One region of the Sphingobium sp. BHU LFT2 genome, then DNA from elsewhere that is predicted to be linked to it. Evidence: riboswitches for the same ligand, from Rfam matches in the RefSeq annotation. Region 1 holds a riboswitch; the other holds the start of a gene.
The links. Region 1 has a riboswitch for cobalamin ahead of cobW (cobalamin biosynthesis protein CobW). Riboswitches for the same ligand answer to the same signal wherever they lie in the genome.

Region 1 (7,409 bases):
CCTGTGGATAACTATGCTGGACCACAGCCCGTTCGACGTCGTCGCCTGGCACGGCAATCTGACGCCGCTGCGCTATGACCTTACCCGCTTCAACACGATCAACACGGTCAGTTTCGACCATCCCGACCCGTCGATCTTCACGGTGCTGACATCGCCCAGCGAGACGCCGGGCACCGCCAATATCGATTTCGTCATCTTCCCGCCGCGCTGGATGGTGGCGGAAGACACATTCCGGCCGCCCTGGTTCCATCGCAATGTAATGAGCGAGCTGATGGGCCTGATCCATGGCGAATATGATGCCAAGGCGGGCGGCTTCGCGCCCGGCGGCGCGTCGCTGCACAATGGCATGGCCGGCCATGGCCCCGACCGCGCCAGCTATGACAAGGCGATCGCCGCCGACCTCCAGCCGCAGCGCATCGCCGATACCATGGCCTTCATGTTCGAAAGCCGGATGGTGCTGCGCCCGACGCGCTGGGCGATGGAAAGCCCGCTACTGCAACCCGATTATGATGAATGCTGGTCCGGCTTTCGCAAGGCCCAGCTTCCCCTGATGAACGAGACCCCATGAGCTATTGGCAAACCGACGAAACCCATGATCCCGCCCGCACCAGCTGGGTTGCGAGCGCGCAGGATCATGGCGACTTCCCGATCCAGAATCTGCCCTATGGCCTGTTCTCGCCCGCCGGCGGACCGCCGCGCGCGGGTGTCGCGATCGGCGATGCGATATTGGACCTGGCCGCCTGTGTCGGCGCCGGGCTGATCGATTGCGCACCGCTGCTGGAAGACCAGCTCAATGGCCTGATGGCGCTGCCGGTGGCGGAGCGGGTCGCCCTGCGCCGCCGGATCAGCGCGCTGTTGTCGGACCCCGCCCATCGCCCGGCGGTCGAGCCGCTGCTGCACCGGGCGGCGGACTGCATGCTGCATCTGCCGGCGCGGATCGGCGACTATAGCGACTTCTATGTCGGCATCCATCACGCCAACAATATCGGCCGCCAGTTCCGGCCCGACAATCCGCTGCTGCCCAATTATAAATATGTGCCGATCGGCTATCATGGCCGGGCATCCTCGATCCGCCCGTCGGGCGCGCCGCTGGTCCGCCCGCGCGGCCAGCGCAAGCCGCCCGAGGTCGATGTGCCGGTGGTCGGCCCGACCGCCCGGCTCGACTATGAGCTGGAACTGGGCGTGTGGATCGGCGCCGGCAATGATCTGGGAAGCCCGATCCCCATCAGCGAGGCGGCCGATCATGTCGCCGGCTTCTGCCTGCTCAACGACTGGTCGGCGCGCGACTTCCAGGCGTGGGAATATCAGCCGCTGGGGCCTTTCCTCGCCAAGAATTTCCATTCGACCATTTCACCCTGGGTGGTGACGCCCGAGGCGCTGGCGCCGTTCCGCATCGCCCAGCCGCCCCGGCCGCAGGGCGATCCCGCGCCGCTGCCTTACCTCAGTGATGCCGACGACCAGGCCCATGGCGCGCTGGCGCTGACGCTGGAAGTCTATCTCTCCACCCAGGCGATGCGCGACGCGGGCCAGCCACCGATGCGGCTGAGCCAGGGGCCGGCGAGCAACATGTACTGGACCGTCAGCCAGATCGTCACCCATCATGCGTCCAATGGCTGCAACCTGATGCCCGGCGACTTGCTGGGCAGCGGCACCATTTCCGCTCCGACGCGCGACGGCTATGGCAGCCTGATGGAGATCAGCAGTGGCGGCCGCGAGCCGATCAGCCTGCCATCGGGCGAGACGCGCTGCTTCCTGGAGGATGGCGACGAGGTGACATTACGCGCCACCGCGTCCGCCCCCGGCCATGTGTCGATCGGCTTTGGCGAATGCCGCGCGATGATCGTGCCGGCGCGATGAGCGACCTCACCCTTCATGGCTATTGGCGGTCGAGCGCGAGCTATCGCGTGCGGATCGCGCTGGCCCTGAAGGGTGTCGACTATGCGCAGGTCGCCCATGACCTGCGCAGCGGTGCGCAGCGGGCACCCGACTATCAGGCGCTGGCGCCGCAGGGGCTGGTGCCCGCACTGGTCGATGGCGACAGCGTGCTGACGCAGAGCGGCGCGATCCTGGAATGGATCGAGGCGCGCTGGCCGCAGCCGCCTTTGCTGCCCGCCGACCCCGGCGATGCCGCGATCGTCCGTGCCATGGCCGGCATCATCGCCTGCGATATCCATCCGCTCGGCAATCTGCGCGTGTTGCAGGCGCTGCGGCAGGATTTTGGTGCCAGCGAGAATCAGGTCCGCGCCTGGATCGGCCGCTGGACTGGCGAAGGGCTGGCCGCGCTCGAAACACTGGTCGCCCGTCACGGCGGCACCCATGCCTTTGGCGACAGCCCGAGTTTCGCCGACTGCCATATCGTGCCCCAGCTCTACAATGCCCGGCGCTTCGGCGTCGACCTGACGCCCTTTCCGCGGCTGTGCGCCGTGGACGCGGCGGCATGCGCGCTCCCCGCCTTTGCCGCCGCGCACCCCGATCGCCAGCCCGACGCCGACGCATGAGCGACGCCGACACGCGCCTGTTCGCGACGCCGGCGGGCGTGCGCCTTTGCCCGATCGAGCAGTTCGCCGACGGCAAGGCGCGCAATTTCGTGCTGCAGATGCGGGCCGGCCGCTTCCATGGCTTTGCCGTGCGCACCGGCGATCATGTCGCCGGCTTTGTCGACCAATGCCCCCATGCCGGCCTGCCGCTGGCGCAGCAGCTGGACGATTATCTGACCCCGGATGGCAGCCATATCCGCTGTAGCTGGCACGGCGCCATTTTCCGCCGCGACGATGGTGTCTGCGTCGGCGGGCCGTGCGTCGGTCAGCGCCTTACGCCCTGGCCACTCGCCATCGCCGCTGGCTGGATTGTCACCGCTGCCCAAAGCGACTAGGAACCGGCCCAGGGACGGCGCTTCGCATCGTCCCGACATGATCGCGCCGGTGCCCCCACGGGGGCTTAAAATGGGAAGGCGGTGCGGATGCCATGGCGTCCAAATCCGCAGCTGTCCCTGCAACTGTGAGCGGCGAGCGTGATGAACAGCGCCCTCCCCAGCCGGGAGGGCAGCCACTGGGCCGGACGCTAAATCCTGCGAGGCCTGGGAAGGCCGTTCCTCCCGCTATGACCCGCAAGCCAGGAGACCTGCCGGCGTTTAGGTCGCTCTTGCTTTGGTCCAGGGGATGGCCGGGGCACGGTGTTCCGTCTGAGCGACAGGTTGGCGGCTGGAGCCGCGCGGTCACGCATCTGCGGGCGAACAAGCGCCCGTCCGCGATGCCGGCCGGCCGTGCGTGCGCGCCCGGTTCGCTCCCGCCCCGGTTGCTCCGGCGCGCGAGTATTTGTCATGGCCAACACTGCATCTGCCAAGATTCCGACCACCGTCATCACCGGCTTCCTGGGCGCGGGCAAGACCACGCTGATCCGCCATCTGCTGGAAAATGCGAAGGGGCGCCGGCTCGCCCTCATCATCAACGAATTTGGCGATGTCGGCGTCGACGGCGAACTGGTGAAGGGCTGCAACGACGCCGCCTGCCCGGAAGAGGATATTGTCGAGCTGGCCAATGGCTGCATCTGTTGCACCGTGGCCGACGATTTCCTGCCGACCATGACCGCGCTGCTCGACCGGCCGAGCCCGCCCGACCATATCATCATCGAGACGTCGGGGCTGGCCCTGCCCAAGCCGCTGGTCAAGGCCTTCCAGTGGCCCGACATCCGCACCCGCGCCACGGTGGACGGGGTGGTCGCGCTGATCGACGCCGATGCGGTCGCTGCCGGTCGCTTTGCCACCGACGAGGCGGCGCTGGCCGCCGCGCGTGCCGCCGATCCCAATCTGGACCATGACAGCCCGCTGGAGGAATTGTTCGAGGATCAGCTCGCCTGTGCCGATATGGTGGTGCTGAACAAGAGCGACCTGGTCGATGCCGACACGCTGGCCGCGGTCGAGGCGCAGGTCGATGCCGAGACGCGGCCCGGCGTAAAGATCGTCCGCGCCGCCCATGGTGCGGTCGATATCGGCGCGCTGCTGGGCATCGTCGCGGCGGCGGAGGATGATCTCGACGCCCGGCCCTCGCACCATGAGGCGGAGGGCGAGGATCATGACCATGATGATTTCGACAGCTTCGTCGTCAGTGGCGATGCGGTTGCCGATCCCGACACGCTGGTGCAGGCGCTGTCCGCGCTGATCGCCACCCACGACGTGCTGCGCGTCAAGGGCATGGTCGCGGTCGCGGGCAAACCGATGCGCCTCGTCGTGCAGGCGGTCGGCCCGCGCATCCAGCATTTCTTCGACCGCCCCTGGCAGGCGGGGGAGGCGCGCCGCACCCAGCTGGTGGTGATCGGCCAGAAGGGGCTGGACCGCGCCGCTATCGAGGCCGACATCCAGGCCGTGCTCGGCTGATGCATCTCCTGTCCGCCACGCCGGGAACGATCAGCGACGGCGAGGAGGCGATCGACCTAGACCAGCCGCCCGGCGACATCGTCATCCTGACCGTGGCGGACAGCGATCTGGCCTGTTTCGCCGCCGCCGCCGCGCGCCTGCCCGATGATGCGCCGAGCGTGCGGCTGGCTAATCTGCTGCAGCTCAAACATCCCTATTCGGTCGATCTCTATGTCGAGAAGGTGATCGCCAAGGCGCGGTTCGTCTGCGTCATCCTGCTCGGCGGCAAGAGCTATTGGCCCTATGGCGTGGACGAGATTGCACAGGTCGCGCGCGAAAGGGGCATCGCCTTCGCCGCGATCGCCGACGGGCGCGAGGGCGATCCCGCGCTGGATCTGGCTTCCACCGTGCCGGCGGCGATGCGCGAGCAGCTGCGCGACTATCTGCGCCAGGGCGGCACCGCCAATGCGCTGTCCTTCCTGCGCTGCGCCGCCCGGCTGACCGGCGCGGATGCGGGCGAGCCAGACCATCCGCTGCCGATTGCCGACGCGGGCCTCTATCTGCCCGGCCATGACCGGCCCGGCGTGGCGGAACTGCGCGCGACCTGGGTCGAGGGGCGGCCGGTGGCGCTGCTGATCTTCTATCGCGCGCTGGTGGTCGCCGGCACGCTGAGCGCGGTCGATGCGATGGTCGCGGCCCTTGGCGCGCGCGGCTTCAATGTCGCCGCCGTGCATGTCCGCGCGCTGCGCGAGCCGTTCGTGCGCGACTGGCTCGGCGGGCTGCTGGCCGACATCACGCCCGACATCATCGTCAATGCGACCAGCTTCGCCGCCTCCTCTTCGTCCGAACCGCGCGTGCCCGGCATCTTGGAACAGGCCGACTGTCCGATCCTGCAGACCGCCTTTGCCGGGGTCGAGGAAGGCAGCTGGCGCGGGTCCGCCCGTGGCCTTGGCCCGCGCGACCTGGCGATGAATGTCGCCCTGCCCGAAGTGGACGGCCGCCTCTTCACCCGCGCCGTCGCCTTCAAGGCCGCCGAGCGGTTCGATGAACGCACCCAGTGCGGCATCGTCGTGCCGCGCGTGGCACCCGACCGGGTCGCCTTCGTCGCCGATCTGGCGCGCAACTGGGCGGCGCTGCGCCGCGCCGCGCCGGCGCAGCGCCGGGTCGCGCTGGTGCTGGCCAATTATCCCAATCGCGATGGGCGGATCGGCAATGGCGTGGGTCTCGACACGCCGGCCAGCGCCGCCGCGATCCTGTGCCGGCTGGGTGAGGCCGGCTATGCGATCGGGGACGCCCCGCGCGATGGCGCGGCGCTGATGCGGCTGATGACCGGCGGCGTCACCAATGACCGGGCGTCGCTGGATCGGCCGGGCGAGGCCAGCCTGTCGCTCGATATCTATCGCGCTGCCTTGGCCGCTCTGCCGGCCAGCGCGCGGGACGCCATGGTCGATCGCTGGGGGACGCCCGAGGCCGACCCCTTCGTGCGCGACGGCGCCTTTCGACTTGCGGTCCATCGTTTCGGCCATGTCGCGATCGCGGTGCAGCCGGCGCGCGGTTACAATATCGATCCCAAGAGCAGCTATCATGACCCGGCGCTGCCGCCGCCGCACGCCTATTTCGCCTTCCATGTCTGGCTGGCGCAGGATTTCGGCGCGCAGGCGCTGGTCCATGTCGGCAAGCATGGCAATCTGGAATGGCTGCCGGGCAAGGCGGTGTCGCTCTCGGCCGATTGCTTCCCCGAAATCTGCGCCGGGCCGGTGCCGCAGCTTTATCCCTTCATCGTCAATGATCCGGGCGAGGGGACGCAGGCCAAGCGCCGCATCGGCGCCGTGATCCTCGACCATCTGACCCCGCCGCTGACGCGGGCGGAAAGCTATGGGCCGCTCAAGCAGCTCGAGGCCCTGGTGGACGAATATTATCTTGCCGCCGGCATGGACCCGCGCCGGCTCGACCGGCTGCGCCGCGATATCATCGACCTCGCCCGCAGCCAGGGGCTGGACAAGGATGCGGGCGCCGCCGGCGACGATGACGACGCGCTCGCCGCGATCGACAATTATCTGTGCGAGCTGAAGGAATTGCAGATCCGCGACGGGCTGCATGTCTTCACCGCCTCGCCGCAGGGGCGGCTGCGCCGCGACCTGCTGGTCGCGCTGGCGCGCACGCCGCGCGGGCTCGATCATCCGGGGCAGGCGTCCTTGCTGCGCGCGCTGGCCGATGATCTGAGGCTCGGCTTCGATCCGCTCGATTGCGTGCTGGGCGCGCCATGGCATGGGCCGCGTCCAGCGGCGCTGGCGGACTTATCCACAGACCCTTGGCGCACCCATGGCGACATGGTCGAGCGGCTGGAACTGCTGGCGGCGGCGCTGGTCGACGGCGCGGCGCCGGTCGGCCCGGCCAGCACCGCCGTGCTGGCGGCGATCGCCGATGATCTGGCGCCGCGCGTCGACGCCTGTGGTCCGCGCGAGGCGGCGGCCCTGCTGGCCGGGCTCGACGGACGGTTCGTGCTGCCCGGACCATCGGGCGCGCCGACGCGCGGCCGGCCCGACGTGCTGCCGACCGGGCGTAATTTCTTCTCGGTCGATACCCGCGCCGTGCCGACCGCTGTGGCCTGGGATCTGGGCCAGCGATCGGCGCAATTGCTGGTCGACGATTATCTCCAGCGCGAGGGCGACTATCCCCGCGCCATCGCCCTGTCCGCCTGGGGTACGGCGAACATGCGCACCGGCGGCGATGATATTGCGCAGGCGCTGGCGCTGATGGGGGTGCGACCGCGCTGGGAATGGAGTTCGGGGCGGGTCGTCGGCTTCGAGATGATGACCCTGGCCGAGCTGGGCCGGCCGCGCGTCGACGTGACATTGCGCGTCTCCGGCTTCTTCCGCGACGCTTTCCCCGAACAGATCGACCTTATCGACAGCGCCGCCCGCGCGGTGATGGCGCTCGACGAGCCGGACGAGGATAATCCCGCCGCCGCCCGGCATCGCGCCGAGCAGGCCGCGCTGGTGGCGGATGGTGCCGATGCCGCCGACGCCGCGCGCCGCGCCGGTGCCCGCGTGTTCGG
Region 2 (7,409 bases), on a different contig from region 1:
ATGATCGACCGGCCCGCGCTGCCCGACCGGCAGGAGTTCCACCGGCCCGAGGATGTGCTCGACTGGATCGCTCATCCCGCCGCCTCGTCGGGGATGCCGCGCGGCGTGTAGAGGATCGGCCCGCGCGCGCGCTCGATGATGCGAGTCCGGCTCGACCCGACGATCACCATGGTGCGCATGTCCGCCATGTCCGCGCGCGCCTGCCCCAGCGGCACGATATGCAATGTCTCCTGCGCGGTGGTGACGGCGCGGGCAAAGAGGATCGGGCGCGCGTCGCCACAAAGTTCCCGCAACAGCGCCAGCGTGCGCACGAACCCTTCCGGCCGCGACGCCGACCGGGGATTGTAGAAGGCCATGGCGAAATCCGCCTCCGCCGCCAGCCGCAGCCGCTTTTCGATCAGGGACCAGGGCTTGAGATTGTCCGACAGGTTGATCGCACAGAAATCATGGCCAAGCGGCGCGCCCGCACGCGCCGCAGCAGCCAGCATCGCGGTGATGCCGGGCAGCACGCGAATGTCGATGTCGCGCCAGTGGGCAGGTCCGGCCTCCAGCGCCTCGAACAGGGCGGACGCCATGGCAAAGACGCCCGGATCGCCCGAGGAGACGACGACGACCCGCCGCCCCTGCGCCGCCAGCTCCAGCGCATGGGCCGCCCGGTCCAGTTCCACCCGATTGTCCGAAGGATGCAACGCCAGCCCCGCACGCGGCGCGACCCGCGCGACATAGGGGATATAGCCCACCACGTCGGTCGCGGCAGCCAGCGCGGCGTCGACCTCCGGCGTCACCAGCGCTTCGCCCCCTGGCCCAAGCCCCGCGATCGCGATCCAGCCCCCCTCTCCCGCCGCAAGATTCATGGCCGGCGCCCTTGGCCGTGGATCAGCAGGATCGAGAAATAGGGCGTGACCCTGTCGACATCGGCCAGCCGGGTCACGCGCTGTTCCGGCATGGCGGCATGTTCGACCAGCCATGCTTCATCGCTGCGCCCGGCCGCCGCCACCGCGCGGCGCAGCTTGGCGAGGTGCCGGCCGATCTTCATCACCACCAGCGCGTCGGTATCGCGGATGCGGCGGACCAGTTCCTCCTCCGGCAGCGTCGCCATCGCCACGGTCAGCACATCGTCACCCCAGGTGATCGGCAGGCCGGTCGCATTCCAGGCGCCCGACATGCCCATGATTCCGGGGACCACTTCGACCGGGACCAGACCCGACAGCCGGCTGTGCAGATGCATGAAGGAGCCGTAGAAAAAGGGATCGCCCTCGCACAAGACGACCACATCCTCGCCCGCCTCCGCGATCGCCAGCAGCCGGCCGGTGCAATCGGCATAGAAGGCGGCAAGGCAGTCGTTATAGCGCGGATCGGTGACCGGAATTTCGGTCGTCACCGGATATTCCATCGCCAGTTCGATTGCATCGTCCCGCAACATGCCCTGCGCGATGCGGCGCGCCTGCCCCGGTCGGCCGGCCTTGCGGAAATAGGCGACATGCCGTCCTCCCCGCACCAGCCGGTCGGCGCGCACGCTCAGCAAGTCCTGCGCGCCGGGGCCAAGGCCCACGCCATAGACGGTGCCGCTCATTCCGCGCGGCTCGCCAGCGCATTGATCGCCGCGACCGTGATCGCGCTGCCGCCAAGCCGCCCGTCGACGACGCAGCAGGGGGCCGGCTGCGCCGCCCACAGTGCCGCCTTGGATTCCGCCGCGCCGACGAAGCCGACCGGGCAGGCGATGATCGCTGCGGGGCGCGGACAGGCCGGATCCTCCAGCATGTCGAGCAGGTGGAACAGCGCCGTGGGCGCATTGCCGATGGCAACCAGTGCCCCAGCAAGATGCGGCCGCCACAATTCCAGCGCGACGGCGGACCGGGTATTGCCCATCGCCCGCGCCATGTCCGGCACGGCGGTGTCGTGCAAGGTGCAGAGCACGGCATTGTCGGCGGGCAGGCGCGCGCGCGTGACCCCTTCCGACACCATGCGCGCATCGCACAGCACCGGTGCCCCTGTGGCCAGGGCCTGCCGCGCCGCCGCTGCAAAGCCCGGCGAAAAGCGGATATGGCCCGCAAGGTCCACCATGCCCGCGGCATGGATCATGCGCACGGCGACCGGCTCCTCCTCGGCAACAAAGTGCCCGAGGTCGGCTTCGGCGCGGATGGTGGCGAAGGACTGGCGATAGATTGCCGCGCCGTCCCTCTCATAATCATGGGGCATCAACAGGCTCCGAAATGGGCAAGAAGGTCGGTGGCGGTGAGGTCAGGACGGACGGGCACCGATCCTGCGCGAGCGTGGAAGGCCAAGTCGTAGCGCCCGTCCCGCCCCGTCAGCACGATGTCGGCCGGAATCGAACTGGCGCAGCCCTTGGCGCAGCCGGAGACATGAAGGCGGCCCGCCACATGGGGGGCCAGCTGGCGGGCGAGATCGCGCGTCTCCACGCTCGCCTGCGGACAGGTAGGTGCGCCGGGGCAGGCCTCCACATGGATCAGCGGGTCGGCAGCGTCGGCGGACAGGCCAGGCACCTGTCCTTCGGCCAGCAGCATGCGCCACGGGGTCAGCCGGATGGCCGGCGCGTCGAGAAAATGCCGCGCATCGATCTGGCCGAAGGGAAGACCATAGGCCATGCCGCCATCCCATGCGCCGGGCATCAGCCGAGCACGCGGCGCCGCCACCTCTACCCTGCCCGTTGCCCAATCCGGCAGGGGCGCATCATGCCGGGCCATGCGCCCCGCGCGCGCGCCGTCGCTCTCCACGAACCATCGGGCGAGCGCGAGCAGCGCATCCACTTCGCCGCCGCTGTCCACCGGCACGCCTTGTGCCCGCCCCTCCGCACGCAAGATCAGGCCGCCGTCCCGCGCCCGCTCGATGCGAAAATCCCCCGCTTCGCCCGACAGGAGCGGTGCGGCGCCGGCATCGATCACGAAGCCCATCTTGCCCGGCAAGTCCGGTAGTTCGTCCAGGCGATCGAGCAGTTGGCGGGCGATGCGATGGCTGTCGTCGCCTTCGCGCCAGTCCGGCACGACCATCATCATGCGCGCGCCCTCGCGCCGGGCATTGCGGTCCACCAGGCCAAGGTCGAGCAGCCGGTCGAGCAAGGGGCGCCAGCTTTCGTCGCGCACGCCGCGGATCTGGAGGTTCGCGCGCCGGGTCATGTCGATCAGGCCGTTGCCATGGGCGATCGCCGCCGCGCCCAACGCCGCCAGGTCGTCGGCCGAAAGACGACCGAGGCGCGGCTTCACGCGCACGATCAGCCCGTCGCCCGCCGCCATCGGGCGCCAGGCATCGGGACACCAGCCCCGAACGGCCGGCCCGTGGGCCACCGCATGGTTCGCGGTCGCCCTATCCCTGCCCGCGCCGGTCTGGCTCACAGGCAAATCCTCCGCGCGCCGGGACGCAACCAGGCGGGGCTTGCCGGCATCGCCGGTCGGCGCGAGGCGGCAGGCAGGCGCGACAGGCGCCCGACACCACGCGGCCGTGCAGCCCCAGCCACACGCTTCGCCGCCCAGACGGAAGAGAGACCGTGCCATGACCAACCCCTGGGTCAGGACAAGAGCGACCGAAACGCCGGCAGGTCTCCTGGCTCGCGGGTCGTTGCGGGATGCACGCCTTCCCGGACGCCCTGTCCAGTGGCTGCCCTCACGGGCTCGTGCATCGCGCTATCCGCTTACAGTTGCAGGGACAGCCACGGAATAAGGGGCCAGGCCCCCGCACCGCATTCCCGATTAAGTTCCTTGCGGAACACCGGCGTCAGTTATGCAATGCGCCAGCATGAACCGGCACATCGTTGATGCCCTAGTCGAAACATCGGGCTTAGCCAAGACGCGGAATGGGTATCGGCAGTCCCGCTGCCGGCTCGACGCCCAAGGCATACCGACGGAAGATGCCGAAACGGAAACCGGAAGCAAGGAAAGCGACGCGGCGTCGGATACCGAAAATTATGGCTGGGGCGGCAGGATTCGAACCTGCGCATGGCGGCATCAAAAGCCGCTGCCTTACCGCTTGGCGACGCCCCAGCAATGCGCCGATCCAAGTCAGCGCGGGACCGCCATATAGCGGCTGATGCACGAAAGAAAAGCCCTCCTGACGATGGACTTCGCCTTTCCCTTTCCTTCCCGCCCAACCCATCTTAGGGATCAACGCCACACCCCCTCCCCTCCAGCCGGAAACCCGCGCCGATGTCCGTCCAAGCCCCCTCGCCCAGCCAGATCGCACCGGCCTCGCCGCTGTTCCTGCGCGAGGACGAGATACGGCGCGGCATCGAGATGCTCTATTTCGGCTATTCCGCGCTCACCCGCTCGATCGACGAGGGGCTGGCGGCGCAGGGCCTGGGCCGCGCCCATCACCGCGCCCTTTATTTCATCTCGCGCCAGCCTGACCTGACGGTGAAGGATCTGTTGCGCCTGCTGGCGATCACCAAGCAATCGCTCGGCCGGGTGCTCAATGACCTGATCGAGCGCGGCTATATCGAGACCCGGCCGGGCAGCAGCGACCGGCGGCAGAAACTGCTGCGCCTCAGCGCCGCCGGCCGCGCACTGGAGGCCGAGCTTTTCCGCGCGCTGCGCGAGAAGATGGCGGCCGCCTATGCCCAGGCCGGACAGGGTTCCGTCACCGGTTTCTGGCGGGTGATGGAGGGTCTGATCCCCGATGCCGACCGGTCGATGGTGTTCGGCCTCAGCGGCGGCTGATCGCGAAACCACGCAACCTTATGGCCGCTGCCGCGCTTTTAGGAGCGTCGTGCGGAAAAGTGGGAACCGGTTTTCCGCTTAAAACGATGCGACAACAAGAGATTAGGCAGCGCCGCGTCAGATATGATGCGGCGCTGCCCAAGCCTTGCCAACGCAATGAGGAGACATCATGCGCGCACCCCTTCTGGCCATCACGGCCCTGTCCGCCCTGGGCCTGAGCCTGTCCGCCTGCTCGGAAAAGGCATCGGACAATCTGGAAAATGCCGGCTCCGCGATCGGCAATGACGTCAGCAACGCCGTCGACGATGCCGGCGCCAAGATCGACAACGGCCTCGACCGCGCGGGCGCCGCGATCGACAATGGCGCGGACCGGATCGGCGCCGCGACCGACCGGGCGGCCGACGACGCCAAGCGCGAGGGCAAGGAAGCCAAGCAGGATGTCGGCGCCTCGCTGGAGCAGGCCGGCAAGGACCTGCGCAACGACAGCCATTGAGACGTGCCGGGCCTCCCCATGGGGAGGCCCGGCCTCGGGCCGCGAGGCTATATCCGGGCGACCTGGACGCGACTGGAAGTGGCTATTTCCCTCTTCGTCATCCCGGCCCCTTCGACAGGCTCAGGACAGGCTTGATCCGGGATCGCTTCAGCGCTCCCTATCTGGCGTAGTGCAGAATGAATCCTGACTTTCGTCAGGGTGACGGATGTGGAGATTGTCGAAATTCGACCAGTTGTAGCCTTTATCGACCTGCCACTTTATTCCTGATTGCAGACATTTGTTCGCTGGTCGATGTTGGTAACATGATTGAAGACAATCTGAATTGGCTAAGCCAGTGGTATCTGGCTCAATGCGACGGCGATTGGGAGCACTCCTATGGAGTGAAGATCGATACGCTCGACAATCCCGGATGGACAATCAAGATCAACCTAACCGACACCCCAATGCAAGACATCGCATTCGAACGTGTTCAGCACGGAAAAATCGGCGACGATTTCGAAGAGTGGCAGCGAAGCGGTAGTTGGTGGGTAGCGCGTGTGGAAGGCCACTCATTCGATGTGAGTTGCGGGCCGCTGGACCTGTCGTCGGCCATAGGTGTATTTCGGCGATGGGTTGAGGCGTCAGCATAGCGGCGTCGGCTTTCGCTTTCTTTGGTTTGGAAACCTGCCATTCCGCTTCCCACCCAACTCCGTCACCCCAGCGAAGGCTGGGGTCTCAGGCGGCAGCAGAAAGAGGCCAGCCGTCTAGCGCTATCCGTTTATGCCGCGTGCGCCGGCCTGAGATGCCAGCCTTCGCTGGCATGACGGGACAAGGGCCAGTCCGCACCCCACCCCTCCCGGCATTTGTCCGCGCTGTCTAGAACACAACGTTGCGCACGAAGCGCAGCAGGTCGATTCCGCGATTGACGAAGACATAGGGGCGGTCGCTGCTGAAGATGAGGAAGTCGCCCGCCGCGATCGTGCGCGTGCCGGAATCCATCTCGACCGTCAGCACCCCTTCCACCACATAGAGCATCTCGTGCCAGTTGGCGGCGTCCGCCTCGGCCGGGTAGCGGTCGCCCGGTGCCAGCGACCAGGTCCATAGCTCCGCCTCGCGCGCGGCCGGCACGGTGCCGAGCAGGGTCGCGCGGCTATGCGCATCCTCGCCCTGCCAGGCGAGGGTATCGATCCGGCTATTGTCCGGCATGTCGGGCGCGCGCACGACGTGCGAGAAACTGACGTCCAGCGCCTGCGCCAACCGGTCGAGCGTCGACAGGCTGACATTGGCCTCCCCGCTCTCGATCCCGACCAGCATGCGCCGGCTGACTCCGGCCGCGCTGGCCAGCGCATCCTGGCTCAGCCCCTTGGCGGCGCGCAGGCGGCGGATATTGCCCGCGACATGGGAAAGAACGTCCGGGCGCGGGACTTCGACTTGACTGTGCAATATATTGCTCATAACGCGATGTGCATTATGTTGCACAATGCCGCCCTCGACAAGAGCCCTGCGCCCCGGCTGATGATCGGCCGTCCCGAACTCGCGCTGATCGGGATCACCGTGCTGTGGGGCGCGACCTTCCTGATCGTGCATCATGCCATGCAGCAGAGCGGGCCGCTCTTCTTCGTGGGGATGCGCTTCGGCACGGCGGCGCTGCTGGCGCTGCCGCTCGCCTGGCCGGTGTTGCGCGGCCTGACGGCGCGCGAACTGCTGGCCGGGTCGATGATCGGCCTTGGCATCTTCTGCGGCTACACGCTCCAGACCTGGGCGCTGCAGACCATATCCAGCAGCACATCGGCCTTCATCACCGCCGCCTATGTGCCGCTGGTGCCGATCCTCCAATGGGCGATATTGCGGCGGCGGCCGCGCTGGACCAGCTGGGTCGGCGTCGCGCTGGCCTTTGCCGGCCTGATCCTGATCGCGGCCCCGCGCGAAGGGCTGTCGCTGGGCAAGGGCGAGGCGCTGACGCTGATCAGCACGCTGGCGATCGCGCTGGAAATCATCTTCATCAGCCTGTGGGCCGGCAAGGTCGACATTGCCCGCGTCACGCTGGTGCAACTGGCGGTCACGTCGCTGCTCGCCTTCGGCCTGATGGCGCCGATGGGTGAGGCGATCCCGCCCTTTTCCTGGACGGTGATCCTGTCGGCCTGTGGCCTGGGCGCGATGACGGCGCTGATCCAGTTCGTGATGAACTGGGCGCAGCGCACCGTATCGCCGACCCGCGCGACCCTGATCTATGCCGGCGAGCCGGTCTGGGCCGGGATATTGGGCCGGAT

Region 2: linked by a shared signal. The riboswitch ahead of JQK15_RS00070 (ferredoxin-like domain-containing protein) and the one ahead of cobW (cobalamin biosynthesis protein CobW) in region 1 are both predicted to bind cobalamin.

Annotation. Positions count from the first base shown of each region.
Region 1 covers NZ_JAFCGW010000003.1:36,896-44,304, reverse strand. Annotated here, with positions in the region: gene hmgA (homogentisate 1,2-dioxygenase) at 1-568, shown strand, start outside; gene fahA (fumarylacetoacetase) at 565-1,857, shown strand; gene maiA (maleylacetoacetate isomerase) at 1,854-2,498, shown strand; gene JQK15_RS07515 (Rieske (2Fe-2S) protein) at 2,495-2,872, shown strand; cobalamin riboswitch at 2,903-3,142, shown strand; gene cobW (cobalamin biosynthesis protein CobW) at 3,320-4,372, shown strand; gene cobN (cobaltochelatase subunit CobN) at 4,372-7,409, shown strand, end outside.
Region 2 covers NZ_JAFCGW010000001.1:11,797-19,205, forward strand. Annotated here, with positions in the region: gene JQK15_RS00050 (cobalt-precorrin-6A reductase) at 1-111, shown strand, start outside; gene cobJ (precorrin-3B C(17)-methyltransferase) at 72-854, opposite strand; gene cobI (precorrin-2 C(20)-methyltransferase) at 851-1,573, opposite strand; gene JQK15_RS00065 (precorrin-8X methylmutase) at 1,570-2,199, opposite strand; gene JQK15_RS00070 (ferredoxin-like domain-containing protein) at 2,199-3,251, opposite strand; cobalamin riboswitch at 3,532-3,743, opposite strand; tRNA gene JQK15_RS00075 (tRNA-Gln) at 3,921-3,995, opposite strand; gene JQK15_RS00080 (MarR family winged helix-turn-helix transcriptional regulator) at 4,158-4,667, shown strand; gene JQK15_RS00085 (hypothetical protein) at 4,837-5,160, shown strand; gene JQK15_RS00090 (immunity 53 family protein) at 5,337-5,789, shown strand; gene JQK15_RS00095 (helix-turn-helix domain-containing protein) at 6,016-6,582, opposite strand; gene JQK15_RS00100 (DMT family transporter) at 6,610-7,409, shown strand, end outside.